Regions from separate parts of the Pseudomonas sp. C9-3 genome, predicted to be linked through region 1. Evidence: riboswitches for the same ligand, from Rfam matches in the RefSeq annotation. Region 1 holds a riboswitch; the other holds the start of a gene.
What was found. A riboswitch is a leader RNA that binds a small molecule or an ion and turns the genes downstream of it on or off. The one in region 1 is predicted to bind cobalamin.

Region 1 (4,362 bases):
CGCTTCGGCGCCGAGGAAGCGCGCCGGGTCGATGGCGATCAGCAATTCGCCGTGGTACGGCGAGGACTTCGTGCCTTCGTCGAACACCGTGGACTCGGCACTGGTCAGGTCGCCGATCAGCGGGCCGGCGATCAGCTCGACCATGGTCGCCAGCGCCGAGCCCTTGTGCCCGCCAAAGGTGAGCATGGCGCCGTCGAGCACGGCACTTGCGTCAGTGCTGGGGTTGCCCTGCGCATCGATCCCCCAGCCCAGCGGAATCGACTTGCCCTCGCGCTCGTGCAGCTGGATTTCACCACGCGCCACGACCGTGGTGGCGAAGTCGAAGACATAGGGGTTCTGCCCGGCGCGCGGCCAGCCGAAGGCGATGGGATTGGTGCCGAACAATGGCCGCGTCCCACCGTCCGGCGCCACATAGGCCTGGGCCGGAGTGACGGCCAGGGCCACGAGGCCGTGGGTGACGATGCGCTCGATCTCCACCCACAGTGCCGAAAAGTGCACGCAATGGTTGACCGCCATCGCCGCAATGCCCTGGCTGCGCGCCTTTTCGACCAGCTTCGGCAGGCCGAGATCGAAGGCGCACTGCGAGAAGCCGCCCTTGGCGTCCACCCGCACCAGCGCCGGCGCCGGTTCCGATAGCTCTGGCACAGCGTCCAGCGAGACCTTGCCGGCGCGCGCCGTATGGATGCAACCGAGCAGGCGCCAAACACCGTGGGACGTGCAGCCATCGCGCTCGCCGGCCATCACAGTGTCGGTCACACCCTGCACATGGGGCTCGCTGAAACCGTGGCGACGCAGGATCGCCTCGGACAATTCGCGCAGTTCTTCCAGGCTCAGTCGGGTCACGCCATCCTCCTCGATTGCTACAAAAGGCTGCGGCAAACCGCCGCCGGTCGGTCATCGTGCCTACAGTGGCGCCTGGCGCCGGGGCTGGCTTGCCTGCAATCGGCAAGGGCGACGACGATTTCAGCACAGCCGACGGCCGAATCCCGACCATCCGGTCGTCCAAAGGATTGGCCCCACGTTGCTTGGGCCAATCCGGAGCTTCGGGTAAACTTCCGCATCTTTGCCTCTCATAACGATCAGCCTGATGCCCACGACGTTCCACGAGATTCCCCGCGAGCGCCCCGCCACGCCTCTGCTCGACCGCGCCAGCACGCCGGTCGAGCTGCGCCGGCTGGGGGAAGCGGAGCTGCTGACCCTCGCTGACGAACTGCGCCAGTACCTGCTGTACAGCGTCGGCCAGACCGGCGGCCACTTCGGCGCTGGCCTGGGCGTCATCGAGCTGACGGTCGCCCTGCACTACGTCTTCGACACCCCGGACGACCGCCTGGTGTGGGACGTCGGCCACCAGGCCTACCCGCACAAGATCCTCACCGGTCGCCGCGAGCGCATGGGCAGCCTGCGCCAGAAGGACGGCCTGGCCGCCTTCCCGCGCCGCTCGGAGAGCGAGTACGACACCTTCGGCGTCGGCCACTCCAGCACCTCCATCAGCGCCGCCCTGGGCATGGCCATCGCCGCGCGCATGCAGGGCTCCAACCGCAAGTCGGTGGCAGTGATCGGTGACGGCGCGCTGACCGCCGGCATGGCCTTCGAGGCGCTCAACCACGCGTCGGAAGTGAAGGCCGACATGCTGGTGATCCTCAACGACAACGACATGTCGATCTCCAACAATGTCGGCGGCCTGTCCAACTACCTGGCCAAGATCCTCTCCAGCCGCACCTACAGCAGCATGCGCGAAGGCAGCAAGAAGGTGCTCTCGCGCCTGCCCGGCGCCTGGGAGATCGCCCGCCGCACCGAGGAATACGCCAAGGGCATGCTGGTCCCCGGCACGCTCTTCGAAGAGCTGGGCTGGAACTACATCGGCCCCATCGACGGCCACGACCTGCCGACCCTGATCGCCACCCTGCGCAACATGCGTGACCTCAAGGGCCCGCAGTTCCTGCACGTGGTGACGAAGAAGGGCAAGGGCTTCGGCCCGGCCGAGATCGACCCGATCGGCTACCACGCCATCACCAAGCTCGAACCCGAGGGCGCCCCCGCCCATGCCGTGCCGAAGAAGGCGGGCGGGCCGAAATACTCCAGCGTATTCGGCCAGTGGCTGTGCGACATGGCTGCCCAGGACCCGCGCCTGGTCGGCATCACCCCGGCGATGAAGGAAGGCTCCGACCTGGTGGCCTTCGCCGACAAGTTCCCGGATCGCTACTTCGACGTCGCCATCGCCGAACAGCACGCCGTAACCCTGGCGGCCGGCATGGCCTGCGACGGCGCCAAGCCGGTGGTGGCGATCTACTCCACCTTCCTGCAGCGCGGCTACGACCAGTTGATCCACGACGTCGCGGTGCAGAACCTCGACGTGCTGTTCGCCATCGACCGCGCCGGCCTGGTGGGCGAGGACGGCCCGACCCACGCCGGCAGCTTCGACCTCTCCTACCTGCGCTGCATCCCCGGCATGCTGGTGATGACCCCCAGTGACGAGAACGAACTGCGCAAGCTGCTCACCACCGGCCATCACTTCGAAGGCCCGGCGGCGGTACGCTACCCGCGCGGCACCGGCCCGAACGCCGCCATCGAAGCCGAGCTGGCACCGGTGGAAATCGGCAAGGGCGTGGTGCGCCGCGAAGGCAAGGCCGGCAAGGTCGCCTTCCTGGTGTTCGGCGTGCAGCTGGCCGAGGCACTGAAAGTCGCCGAACAGTTCGACGCCACGGTCGCCGACATGCGCTTCGTCAAGCCGCTGGACGAGGAACTGGTGCGCCAGCTGGCCGCCAGCCACGAGTTGCTGGTGACCATCGAGGAGAACTCGGTGATGGGTGGCGCCGGCGCCGCCGTCAGCGAATTCCTCGCCCGCGAGAATATCCAGCAGCCGATCCTGCACCTGGGCCTGCCGGACTACTACGTCGAGCATGCCAAGCCTGCGCAGATGCTGGCGGAGTGCGGTCTGGACGCTGCCGGCATCGAAGCCGCGCTACGTGCGCGCCTGCACGTCCTCGGCGACCGCTGAGCACATCCCTCGTCCTGAGTATTGCCAGCCACGGGCGCACCTACTAAGGTGCGCCCGTTTTCGTTCGAGGTAACGGGAAGCAGGTGAAAGACCTGCGCTGCCCCCGCAACGGTAACCGACGCACTCCCCCAGGGAGCGCAGCATCGCCATGGCCACTGCTCTTGTGGGAAGGCGGCGATGTGACGTCGGCAGCCCGGAGACCGCCCTCGACACGCCCCGACAGGTGTTGCGGAGGGCCGCACCGTCAAGTGCGGCCTGCCGCCCTTGCCACGCCCTCCTCGAAAGTCATCCGCCCGCTTTTGAGGACGCTCCATGAAACTGACCCGACTCGCCCTGGCCACCAGCCTGCTGCCCGGCCTGGCGTTCGCCGCCGACGACATCTACCGGCTCTCCGACCAGGTGATCACCTCCGCGCGCCAGGCCCAGCCGCGCGCCGAAGCCACCTCGGCCAACAGCGTGTTCACCCGCGCCGACATCGAGCGCCTGCAGGTGCGCAGCGTCCCTGACCTGCTCGCCCGTGTACCCGGCGTGCAGATGGGTAGCTCCGGCGGCGTGGTCTCGTACTCCGTGCGCGGCACCAGCACCGCGCAGACCCTGGTGCTGGTGGACGGCCAGCGCATCGCCTCGGCCAGCAGCGGCATTGCCCGCCTGGACTACCTGAGCATCGATAGCATCGAGCGCGTCGAAGTGACCCGTGGCCCGCGCTCGGCGCTGTACGGCGCCGACGCCATTGGCGGCGTCATCCAGATCTTCACCCGCCGCGGCGAAGCCGGCCTGCACCCGGAAGTCCGCCTGGCCGCCGGCAGCCACGACACCTTCGAGCGTAGCCTGAGCCTCTCCGGCGGCAACGAGCAGACCCGCTACAACCTCGGCGGCAGCCTGGACGAGAGCCAGGGCTGGGACCGCACCAGCGACAACGTCGGCGCCGACAACGACCACGACGCCCAGCGCAACAAGGCCGTGCACCTGAACCTGGACCATCGCTTCAGCGACGACTGGAAGGCCGGCCTGAACCTCAACGATCAGCGCGGCAAGAACGAGTACGACGACGCCTACAACTTCGAGCCGGGCTCGCCCCGCGACGAATTCCGCGTCAGCAGCTACAGCGCCTATCTCGACGGCCAGATCACCAACATGTGGAACAGCCGCCTGGAGCTGGGCCGCAGCTTCGACCGCAACAAGGCCGTGGGCGCGGCCGACAGCTGGAACAATGGCACGCTGGAAACCACCCGCCACTCGGCGAGCTGGATCAACCGACTGCAACTGGACGAGTCCAATCAACTGGCCCTGGGCGCCGACTGGTACGAAGACAAGGTCGACGGCAGCACCGACTTCGCCGAGGACCAGCGCAGCAACCGCGCCTT
Region 2 (4,362 bases), 110 kb from region 1:
GCTGGCGGCCTCTGCCAGGGCCGGATCGGCCATGCGGCAGCGTGGGGCGATGACCGCCGCCAGCGATGCCTTTGCCAATCCGGCTTGCGCCAGGCCCTGGTGGATGCGCTCAGGCAGATGCGAATCCACCAGCGTGACGTGAGCCAGCACGACGCGCGGATGGATGCGCAGTTCGTTGTGTGCGATGCCAGCGGCACCCGCATCGATGCGCAAGGTGTGCGCGGCGTCTTCGGCCAGCGGCAGGTCCAGCTTGTCCAGCCAGGGGGCGTCGCCTTCGATGCGCAGCGTGTCGCCGCCCAGCAGGTCGGAGACGAAGCGTTTGCCCTGCTCGATGTCCGCCAGCGCATAGCCTTGCGGCGGATCGAGCAGGCAGGCGCCGAATCGCAGCTCGCCGCTGGTGGTGATGGCTGGCGCCACCTCCAGTGCGGCGGCGATTTCGCGGGCGATGCTATTCACCCCGCCGAGCCCGCCGAGCAGTGGCACCACGGCGCTGCCGTCTTCGGCGACGGCCAGCACCGGCGGTTCGGCGCCCTTCTCCACGAGCAGCGGGGCAAGGGTACGGATGACGATGCCGGCGGCGCACAGGGCGATGATCGGGGTGTCGTCGCGGTAGAGCTGGCGCAGGGTATCGCCGAAGTTCGCGTACGACTCGTCGGCGCCTTCAACACGGTCCATCAGACCCATCACGCGCGCCTGTGGATAAACCTTCTGCAGGCGCCGGGCAGTGGCCAGTGCGCCCTGGCCGAGAATGACGATAGCGGTGCGCATCAGCCGTTCCACCGCTGGCCGGGGATGACGATCATCGAGAAGTAGGGCGACGCCATCGGGTCCACGGCATCCAGCGCGACGATGCGCTGCTCGCGCATGGTCGCGCGTTCGACGTAGTGTGCGCCGCCGTCGCGGCCCAACTCGCGCAGCACGCTGCGGACCTTGTCGAAATTGCGGCCGAGCTTCATCACCACGGCTGCGTCGGCGTCGGCCAGGCGGCGCTTGAGTTCGTCTTCCGGCAACACGCCGGAGAGCACCGAGAGGCTCTGGTTGCGGTACACCAGTGGCACGCCGAGCACGGCCGCACTGCCGAGCATCGAGCAGACGCCGGGTACGACTTCGGTGTCATACCGATCCGAAAGGCGGTCGTGCAGGTACATGTAGGAGCCGTAGAAAAAGGGATCGCCCTCGCAGATCACCGCGACGTCACGGCCGGCGTCCAGATGCTCGGCCACCTGAGCGGCGGCGGTGTCGTAGAAGTCGCTGATCACGCCTTCGTAGGTCAGCGGCGGTTCCAGCTTTTCGGTGGTCACCGGATACACCAGCGGCAGGCGTTGCTGCTCATCGAGCAGGTGCTCCTCGATGATGGCGAAGGCGTTGCCGCCCTGGCCCGCGTGGTGCTTGGCCTTGGCCACGAAGTAGCCGATCACCGGGGACGCGCGCAGCAGGCGCAGCGCCTTGAGGGTCAGCAGTTCCGGGTCGCCCGGGCCGACGCCCAGGCCGATCAGGCGGCCGGCCATCACTCCACCTCCGTGGCGAGTGCGTTCACCGCCGCGGCCGCCATCGCGCTGCCGCCACGACGGCCGCGGACGATCACGTAGGGCACGCCGCGGCTGTCGGCGGCCAGGGCGTCCTTGGACTCCATGGCGCCGACGAAGCCCACCGGGAAGCCGAGGATCAGTGCCGGTTTCGGTGCGCCGGCGTCGAGCATTTCCAGCAGGTAGAAGAGGGCGGTCGGCGCGTTGCCGATCACCACCACGGCGCCTTCGAGGTGCTCGCGCCAGTGCTCCAGGGCCACCGCCGAGCGGGTGTTGCCCAGCTCGCGGGCGAGCGTCGGGACGTCCGGATCGTTGAGCGTGCAGATCACCTCGTTGTGTGCCGGCAGGCGCGCGCGGGTGATGCCCTCGGCGACCATCCGCGCATCGCAGAGGATCGGCGCGCCCGCGGCCAGCGCCGCGCGGCCGATGGCACCGGCGCCTGCGGAGAAGCGCAGGTCCTGCACCACGTCGACCATGCCGCAGGCGTGGATCACGCGCACGGCCAGTTTCTCCAGGTCGGCCGGGATGCCGGTGAGGTCGGCTTCGGCGCGGATGGTGGCGAAGGATTGGCGATAGATCGCCTGGCCGTCGCGAATGTAATCAAGCATCGGGTTGGGCTCCGGGTGCGGCCAGCAGGTCGCCGGCGGCATCGAGGGAAAGGTTGCGCGCCAGCGGCTGGCCGAAGCCGGCCACGCCATCGGCGCGACGGAACAGGTCATAGCGGCCGTCGGCGACGGCCAGCAGGGTGTAGGGGGCGACGTGGGCGGCGGCGCAGGAGCGCGGGCAGCCGCACAGGTGGACGCCAGCTGGCGGCGCGTGGCGAAGGCGTTCGGCCAGGCGAAAGGCATCGGCCTTGGTATCGGCCAGCCCGCGCGCGCAGCCGCTGGAGCCACTGCACGCGACGATGCGCGACAGCGGCTGCGCAGCGTCGATCACCAGGCCGAGGCCGCCCAGTGCGCCGAGTGCAACGGCGGCATCCACCTGGGCCACATCCGGCAGGATCAGGCTTTGCCAGGGTGTCAGCCGCAGCTGCCCGCCGCTGAAGCGCTCGGCGAGATCGGCGAGGCCGAACAGTGTGGCGCTGTCGAGGCGGCCGAGGACGAATCCCGCGCCGACCATGGTGCTTTCTGGCTGGCGCTGAGGCTGAATCCCTAGATGGCCGAAAGCCTGCGCTGCAGGGCGACGCCAGTTATCCACCGCGGGTCCGAGTTGCAGCGCAAAGGGCAGGCGTTGCTGCAGGCGCTCCAGCAGCACTTCGTCGCCGAGCATTTCGCGCAGGTGGCGCATGCGCGTCTGGCCGTCGCCGGCGAGGTCGAGGAACAGCTGCAGCAAGGTTTCCACCAGCAGCGGCACCTGCTCGGCGCTGACGGCGGCAAGGGCGGGGCGATCCGTCTCGTTCCGTGGCGGACAACCGGCCAGGCCGAAGGCGAACAGCGGTGCTGCGTCGTCAGACATCGCCGACAGCCAGAGATCGTTGGGGTGCGCCAGCATTGCCAGGGCTTCGCCACCGTCCAGCTGGATGCCGAACTTGGGCGACAGGCCATGGAAGCGCGGGGTGCGCTCCAGCAGGTCGAGCAGTTGGCGGGCCAGCGGAGCCGCGTCGAAAGCCGTGGCGGCGTCGAGGCCGAGCGCCGGGCTGACCAGCAGATTGCGCACATCATCCGACGCCAGTTCACGTGGGCCGAGGCCGGCGGCCAACAGTTCATGGCTCAGCGCATTTTCAGCGCCGGCATGCACGCCGCGAATCTGCAGGTTGGCGCGGTTGGTCGCCTCCAGCACGCCGTCGGCATGTCGTTCGGCAGCCAGGGCGATGGCGCGCGCGGCGTTGGCGTCCAGTTGCCCACAGGGCAGCTTGATGCGGCAGATGCCGCCATCGCGGGAGGCCACGATGCGCAGCAGGCCGGGGCAAGCATGCGGGCGGACGGGCAGAGCGGATGTGTCTTGCACTGAGGTCACCAGGGCTGGGTCGCGGTGACCTGCGAATCCCCACAGGGGACTTCACGACACCGATACACCCCGCTCGATGTCTGCACACGCGACTGGTTTCGTCGGCAGGTCTCCTGGCTGGCAGGTCCTCATCCAGCGCGGCCTTCCCGGTTGCCCAGTGGCCTGGCCGGCGGCACGGAACGCTGTCCCGTGGCGCCGCATTGCGCGGACTCGCTGCTTACAGTTGCGGGGGCAGCCACGGCTTAACCGTGTTCCCTCTTCGGCTCCCGGAAACCTCACCGATAGGGGCGAAGCGTCCTACGAGCACCGACGAAGCGGGTATTATGCCTGCTTTGCCCGAAGGCAGGAAAAGCCTGCCCGTCGGATCGATCGTCGCACTCTCGAGGAATTTTCATGACGCCCTGGCTGACCATCGTCGGCATCGGCGAGGACGGTTACGCCGGCCTCGGCAAGGCCGCGCGCCGTGCCCTGCTCGCCGCCAGCGAAGTGATCGGCGCGCCGCGCCAGCTGGAGCTGCTGCCGCACTGTCTGCGCGCCAACCGCCAGGCCTGGCCGAGCCCGTTCAGCCTGGAGCCGGTGCTGCGCCGGCGCGGCGAACCGACCTGCGTGCTGGCCAGCGGCGACCCGATGTGGTTCGGCGTCGGCGCAAGCCTGGCCCGCCAGGTTCCGGCCGAGGAAATGCGCGTGCTTTGCGCTCCGTCCTCCGCCTCGCTGGCTGCCGCGCGGATGGGCTGGGCATTGCAGGACTGCACGCTGTTGTCGCTGGTGGCGCGTCCATTGGCCGCACTCAACGCCCAGATCCACGACGGTGTGAAGCTGTTGATCCTCAGCAATGACGGCGACAGTCCTGCGGCCGTTGCTGCGCTGTTGCGCGAGCGAGGGTTTGCTG

Region 2: it holds a riboswitch for cobalamin, as region 1 does, so the genes downstream of both, cobG (precorrin-3B synthase) here and RS899_RS00270 (TonB-dependent receptor domain-containing protein) in region 1, are expected to answer to the same signal.

Annotation. Positions count from the first base shown of each region.
Region 1 covers NZ_CP135919.1:55,582-59,943, reverse strand. Annotated here, with positions in the region: gene RS899_RS00280 (Ldh family oxidoreductase) at 1-843, opposite strand, end outside; gene dxs (1-deoxy-D-xylulose-5-phosphate synthase) at 1,088-2,998, shown strand; cobalamin riboswitch at 3,018-3,221, shown strand; gene RS899_RS00270 (TonB-dependent receptor domain-containing protein) at 3,311-4,362, shown strand, end outside.
Region 2 covers NZ_CP135919.1:6,615,560-6,619,921, forward strand. Annotated here, with positions in the region: gene cobJ (precorrin-3B C(17)-methyltransferase) at 1-768, opposite strand, end outside; gene RS899_RS30455 (precorrin-2 C(20)-methyltransferase) at 768-1,508, opposite strand; gene RS899_RS30460 (precorrin-8X methylmutase) at 1,508-2,134, opposite strand; gene cobG (precorrin-3B synthase) at 2,127-3,482, opposite strand; cobalamin riboswitch at 3,560-3,799, opposite strand; gene cbiE (precorrin-6y C5,15-methyltransferase (decarboxylating) subunit CbiE) at 3,867-4,362, shown strand, end outside.